DNA from 2 places in the Brevibacterium sp. HMSC24B04 genome. Region 1 is predicted to be linked to the other one. Evidence: predicted binding sites of a transcription regulator. Region 1 holds the regulator's gene; the other holds the start of a gene.
The links. Region 1 encodes LexA, which represses DNA repair genes until DNA is damaged. Its sites were predicted from a motif close to TCGAACANNTGTTCGA; they were not measured.

Region 1 (3,403 bases):
AGAACCCCGAATATCGCTCAACACGCAAGCGGCTGCAAGCTGTTTGGGGTCGCCGAAGGGTGTGACTACGAGTGCTGTGTTCACAGGGCCCCCTTGGTGGAGGGAATAGCTCCACCAGTGCGCGGGTCGGCTTCAAGCGCCATGCGCAGAGCGCGAGCAAAGGCCTTGAATTCAGCTTCTGCAATGTGGTGCGGGTCCCGACCGGCAACAAGTGTGAGGTGGACGGTCAGGCCCGCGTTGATGGAAAGAGATTCAAGGGCGTGGCTGACCATGGAGCCCGTGAAGTGTCCGCCGATCATGGCGTACTGGAAGCCTTCGGGTTCGCCGGTGTGAACGAAGTACGGGCGGCCGCTGATGTCGACAACAGCCTGCGCGAGTGCTTCATCCAAAGGAACTGCCGCGTCGCCGTAGCGGCGGATGCCCGCTTTGTCTCCGACAGCGTCTTTCAGTGCCCAGCCGATGGTGATGGCGGTGTCTTCGACCGTGTGGTGAACATCGATTTCGATGTCGCCTTCGGCTTTGACCGTCAGGTCGCACAGGGAGTGGCGAGCCAGCGCGTCAAGCATGTGGTCGTAGAAAGGGACTCCGGTTGAGATGTCGGATTTCCCTGTTCCGTCGAGATCAATTGTGACGTCGACCTTGGATTCACTGGTGTGACGTGACGCCGTCCCGATCCTCTGGGCCATCAATCCTCGTTTCCATTCGGCTAATGCTGACCGCGCGGCGCGGTCAGGCCAATCCTATCGGGAGGGAACGAGGATGCGCTGGCCAGGGTGAACCGTGGAAGAGTCCAGACCGTTCATGTCGACGATGGCGGTCAGAACGTCACGAACGTCTTCCCCACCAGCGGAGTCACGGGCGATTTCCCACAGTGACTGGCCTTCTTCGACGATGACCATCTGGGTGTCTTCCGCATAGAGCGGTTCCGCATTCGAGGCCGAAGCCTCTGACCGGATGAAGAGGACGGCGCACAGAGCTACCGCAGCGATGACAGCGAGAGCCGCCATGCGCCGCACCCAAAAGATCCGGCCTTCCCTTACCGAACGGTGCGGTGCGCGAGTGAGCGTGTGCATTCTTCCTCCTAACACAGCCAGAGCCTTCGGCCCCGACAATGCGATGTGGCGTACGGCCGCTTGCCCCACGGCCATTCGCATTATTCGAACTGATGTTCTAAGACACACATTAGAACACAATCCAATGTTTGTCGAACATCTATGTGAAAATGGATTCGAACACTGCATCCGATTTCCACTGTTCAGAGCTTCCCACGAGGCACTGACATAACCGGCTCCAAGCTTCTGACCTGCAGTAATGTCAGGGGTTCGGGGCGAGAGGACTGAGTCATGACACAGTCGCGTCGCACTCGCGGCCGCCCACGTGACACCGAAGTGGCCAAGGAGGTCAGCTCGTTCCGCAAGCGCCGTGACAGCGAGTCTCCCCTGCCGGTCGCTTCAGCTGCCGCGGACGACCGTTCGCTGTCGGCCCGCCAGCGTCAGGTGCTCGAGACGATCGAGGCGTCCGTGCACAGCAACGGATATCCCCCGAGCATGCGTGAGATCGGCAAGGCCGTCGGCCTTGCTTCCCTTTCGTCTGTTGCGCACCAGCTCAACCAGCTGGAAAAGCTCGGCTATCTGCGCCGCGATCCCAAACGTCCGCGTGCTATCGAAGTAGTCAATCCGGCTGAGGTCGTTGAAACGCCGGCAGCGGACACATCGGCGAACGCCGCCGCCATTCCCGTGGTCGGTCGCATTGCCGCCGGCGGCCCCATCACGGCCGAACAGAATGTGGACGACGTTTTCGTCCTGCCTCGCCAGGTTGTCGGCGCCGGTGACAACCTGTTCCTGCTCAACGTGGTCGGCGATTCGATGATCGATGCGGCCATCTGCCACGGCGACTGGGTGGTTGTGCGCAGTCAGCCGACCGCCGAGAACGGCGAAATCGTCGCAGCCCTACTGGACGACGAAGCAACGGTCAAAACGCTCAAGCGCAAGGACGGCAAGCAGTGGCTGCTGCCGCAGAACCCGGACTACGAACCCATTGACGGCACCTTTGCCACCATCATGGGCGTCGTAACGGCCGTCATCCGCCGCGTCTAGTCTTCCGGTTTGAGTCTTTCGAGAGCCCCGCGGACCACCGCGGGGCTTTCTGTCGTCCACATGGGCGGCAAGGTCGCCATGAGGAAGTTCGCGTAGCGGGCCGTGCGCAGTCGCGAATCGAGCACCGCGACAACTCCGCGGTCGGAAGTTGAGCGGATAAGCCTCCCGGCCCCCTGCGCCAGCTTGAGAGCAGCGTGAGTTGCGGAGACGGCCATGAAGCCGTTGGCACCTCGGCGGGCGGCGGCTTCCGTCCGCGCAGTGGCCAGCGGATCGTCAGGACGGGGAAAGGGAATCCTGTCGATCAGCACAAGGCGGCAGGCGTCCCCGGGGACGTCCACTCCCTGCCACAGAGAAATGGTGCCGAACAGACTCGACTCGGCGTCAGAGCTGAAGGACCGCACGAGGCTGCCAAGCCCATCTTCGCCCTGCAATAGGATCGGCAAGTCGGTGTTCTCACGCATGTATTCGGCGGCCTGTTCGGCGGCGGCTTTCGATGAGAACAGCCCGAGCGCTCCCCCGCGAGAGGCTTCAATGAGTTCCCGCAGCTCTTCAAGCTGTTCGACGTTGAGGCCCCCTCGGCCGGGTTTGGGCAGATGGCCGGCAACGTAGAGGATGCCCTGTTTGGGGTACTCGAAGGGTGAGCCCACGTCGAGACTGTCGTAGCGCGGACTGTCGGGGCCCTCCAGACCAAGAGAGGCGGCGACCGGTTCAAAACGACCGCCAAGAGCCAGGGTTGCTGAGGTTGCGACGACGGTCGCCTCTTCGAACAGGCCGCGGCGCATGGTGCCGGCAACGGACAGCGGAGCGATGACGAGGCTGACGGTTTCCGTGCCCCGGAACGAATTCCGGCTGACCCAGACGACGTCGTTGGCGCTGCCGTCGGTCATGCGCTCCGCGAGGTCGAAGACCTCCTGAATGCGAGCGCGCGCCACTGTCAGGCCGGAGTCTGCCTCTTTGCCGCGTTCTGCGTCACCGCATGCGCTCAGCAGCGTGCGAGCGCTGTCGCGCAGAGCCACGACCGCGTCCTGCAGAGGTTCTGGCCACATCCGCAGCAGACCGGCTTCGGCCTGGTCGAGCGCATCCGCAAACGAGGTGCGCGCGGTATCGAAATCACTCAGCGCCGCCGGTGTTGCACCGGTGTGTTTCCGTGCCGCCGAGTGCGCCGCTGACAGCATCGCGTCGGTCAGGCTGCCGGTAAGGGCAGACGTCACGCGGTCGCGCAGTTCGTGGGCTTCGTCGATGATGACAGCCGAATGGGACGGCAGCACCGAGTTTTCGCCGAAGGCGTCGATCGCCAGCAGGGCGTG
Region 2 (3,403 bases), on a different contig from region 1:
GCGCCCCACACGGCGACAATCCGCCCCGGGCTTCCAGCTTCGACCGGTGCGACGGCGGGCGCTTCAGAAACCTCCGCTGGTTCAGCCTGAGCACAGGCGCGCACAGCCTCACACAGGGCTTCCGCCGAACAGCCGGCCTCCACCTCGACAGCCACACCCCAGTCCGCCACCAGCCCCGCGCCATAGCCCAGAATGCGCACACCCAGCCGGCGCGCGCGATCCCGGAACTCAGCATCGACTCCGGGGAAATAGCGGCTCAGCACATAGACTTCCGCGGCACCGGCCGACATCGCGGCAGCAAGTTCAACCCCATCGGCGGGCCGGGAGCGAACCGCTATATCGCCGGCAGCCGAAAGTGCGGCTGCGGCGGAGCTTTCGAACTCAACATCGACCGCCAGCACAACCGAAATCATGGACGGTCCTTCGGAATCGACACGACCGACAGATGGTCTTCAGCCGCAACGGCCTGCAGAACCTTCTGCAGACTGTCATTGGGCACGAACACCTCAACGCTCACACCCGAACTGACAGTGAATCCCCCACCGTCGCGATTCACGGCAAGAACCGCAGCATTGCGCAGAACAGGCTGCGGTTCTCCCCTGTCCTCGCGCATGTCAACCGCCCACACATCGACCCGGGAACCGGCCTTGACATCTGCCGGCAGAGACCGCTGCAGCGGAAGCGAAACTCGTCGACCGCCCAAGCTGTCACCCGAACCGACCTGCGATGCCGGTACAAGGTCGCCGGCCGCAATGGGGCTGAGGACTGTCTGGCCGATGAGGTCGTCATCGGACGCCCGCTTGTATCCGCCGCTGTCCTCCGGCAGTCGCACTTCGACCGGCCGGACGTTCTCGCGCGTGATGACAGTGCCCGGCGCCAAAGGCTCCGCTGCTGCCCACACCGTCGTCGTCTTCGCAACGCTCGTGACCACCAGCCACGTGGCGACAACGGAGGCGACAAGTAAGAGAACAGCTATGAGAACGCGCGGATCACGCAGCTTGGGAGTGCGGAAACGGGGTGCAGTGTGCATCAGATCTCCATTGATCGATTTATCTGCCGTTAGGTGTACTTTGCTATCATTTTATGCAGTTTGCGGAATATTCTTCTTTGAATATACACGGATACGCCACCCTCGCCCACCCCTTTGCGGTTGGCCACCAGACCAAGGAGCTCGCAATGGTCGTCGAAACACGCTTCCTCCCTCTGACCGATGTCGCCGAAATGCTCAGCATCTCGACCGCAGGGGCTCGCGCACTCGTCCGCTCCGGCGAACTGCGAGCCATCAAAGTCGGCGGCCGCGGGCAGTGGCGCGTCGAAAAAGCTGAAATCGAAAACTACATTCAGCGCATGTACGCCCAAACCCAGCAGGAAATCGAAGCCGGCACTGACGTGTGAGCACGTCCGCACAGCGGCGCTATTGCAGCACCCGGACCACAGAAATCCTGCGCAAAGGCACCAGCTCAAAGGCACCTCGTCTGCGCAGCTGCAGATAGTCACGCGCAACAGCGTGCAGCGTCCCCTCGAGTGCTGTTCCTGCAGTTTCAACCCGCACCTGCTTACGCTCAGCACACCACTGCCCCAGAATTGAACGCGCAGACCTCCAGCGCTCCTGCGCTGCGTGCTCACGCGGCTTCAGCGCCACGCCTTCGACAGCTGCGAGCATCACAAGAACTCCTCCGTCAATACAGCAGCACCCTTCACCCACCGAGGTCAGCACGCCGGAAACGGGGCCGGAGGCGGTGCGCAGATCGACGTGCTCACCGACAGCGCCGGCCAGCCGCTCCACAAAGGTGACCTCATAGAAGCTCTCAGCAACGAGATCGCCGAACTCACCATCGCGTTCGCGCGCCCTCTCAGCCGCAGCCTGGCCCTCCAAATCAGCAAAAAGCTCATCAAAGCGATCCATAAAAACATTGTGCCCCAGGCACGCAGCCAAACCATGGCTTGAAGATTTTATTCGCACTTATTCGAACATTCTTGTGTTTTGAGTTTGATCATGTACTTTGGTTGCAGATGATCACAAAGGAGTGAACATGAAGCCAACAGAAATCCATGTGGGAGCATCCGCTCTGCACCTGCTGATATGCGCTGCGCTGCTCACAGCGGGTCCCTCTTTCGCAGACCGCGCGCTCAACGCAGACATCGGTGCCGCGGTCGTCGTAACAGCACTCTGCGCGGCAGCCCTCGCCGGTCTTCGCCTGCAGCTGTCGCTCGTACTCATCTCGGCGGCTCGCGTCTTTGACCTCATCGGCGTGCCGGGCGCAGTCGCACTTGCCACGTGGGCGCGCAGGATCGCCCCCGCCGCGCTGAAAGCATCAGCCGCATCCATGACAGCGGTCGTTCTCGCCGCCGGAACAGCCCACGCGGCACCGGCGCAGAATTCGCCCTCACAAGCAGAGGCCGCACACGGTGAGTCCACAGCACCCCAGACCGAGGGCACGCAAACACCCCCGCCGCACTGGCCGACGTCCCCGCCGGGCGACACCCCCTACCCCGGACCCAGCACGGCCCCACCTGCCGACCCCAGCTGGCCAACACAGAAGCCCGAACCGAAACCGCCTCGGACGCAGACCAAGGAACCGAAGGAACAAGAAACTAAACCCGAGCAGCGCAAACAGGACGCGCACGGCAAAGAAGCCGAACACACAGCACCGAAACCCGAATCGCCTCAGCGCGTAACAGTCAAAAAGGGCGACAGCATCTGGAAGATCGCCATCGCCCACCCGAAACCCGGCCAGTCAACAGCTGAACGCGTAAGCGCCATCAGCAAAGCCAATGCCGACACCCTGGGCGGCAACCCCGACCTCATCTACCCCGACACCGAACTGGAGCTGCCATGACCGCCGAACCACTCACCCTGACCCGACCCGCGACACCTCGTACCCGCATGTTCAACAAGCGCCCGCCGACTCCCGAAGAGCAGACAGCTGCCGAAAAACAGCGCGAAGCAGCAGCCGCAGCCGCCTTTGTGCGCTCAATCGTCACTGCTTTGACCGAAGTCGAATACGGTGTGCGGACCCTGCAGTCCATTGAACGCTGGCTCGACCCGGAAGTCCGCAGCTCCGTGGTCTCCGCACTGCGGATGCGCCGCGCACTGCGATCCGAACAGCAGGTTGACTACATCCGCGGCATCGGCCGGCCGCGCTTGAGTTCACCTGCGCCGAACGTCATAGAAGCCGCTGTGTCGATCGCTCTGCGGCCCCGCACAAAAGCCTGCGCGCTGCGTTTGGAGAAGAATCGCGACCGGTGGATCGTCCGCGAATATCTGACTGCCTGAACCGACAGCAGGCACCCCTGCGGAACGAACACGGCCACAAACAGCGAGCCCCCGCACTGCGATTCGCAGCACGGGGGCTCGTCAGTGCTCAGACCGGGGCCTCAGCGACGCTTCTTCTTGCGGCGT

Region 2: a site for LexA is predicted at 1,968-1,983, ahead of HMPREF3092_RS08900 (LysM peptidoglycan-binding domain-containing protein). Genes of this name have one in related genera too.

What each region holds. Positions count from the first base shown of each region.
Region 1 covers NZ_KV786100.1:44,955-48,357, reverse strand. Annotated here, with positions in the region: gene HMPREF3092_RS08490 (hypothetical protein) at 1-84, opposite strand, end outside; gene hisB (imidazoleglycerol-phosphate dehydratase HisB) at 81-686, opposite strand; gene HMPREF3092_RS08480 (LysM peptidoglycan-binding domain-containing protein) at 741-1,073, opposite strand; gene lexA (transcriptional repressor LexA) at 1,344-2,096, shown strand; gene HMPREF3092_RS08470 (ATP-dependent DNA helicase) at 2,093-3,403, opposite strand, start outside.
Region 2 covers NZ_KV786102.1:20,112-23,514, forward strand. Annotated here, with positions in the region: gene HMPREF3092_RS08880 (CpaE/TadZ family protein) at 1-413, opposite strand, end outside; gene HMPREF3092_RS08885 (SAF domain-containing protein) at 410-1,030, opposite strand; gene HMPREF3092_RS08890 (helix-turn-helix domain-containing protein) at 1,177-1,395, shown strand; gene HMPREF3092_RS08895 (hypothetical protein) at 1,415-1,906, opposite strand; gene HMPREF3092_RS08900 (LysM peptidoglycan-binding domain-containing protein) at 2,034-2,840, shown strand; gene HMPREF3092_RS08905 (Rv3235 family protein) at 2,837-3,277, shown strand; gene secA (preprotein translocase subunit SecA) at 3,379-3,403, opposite strand, start outside.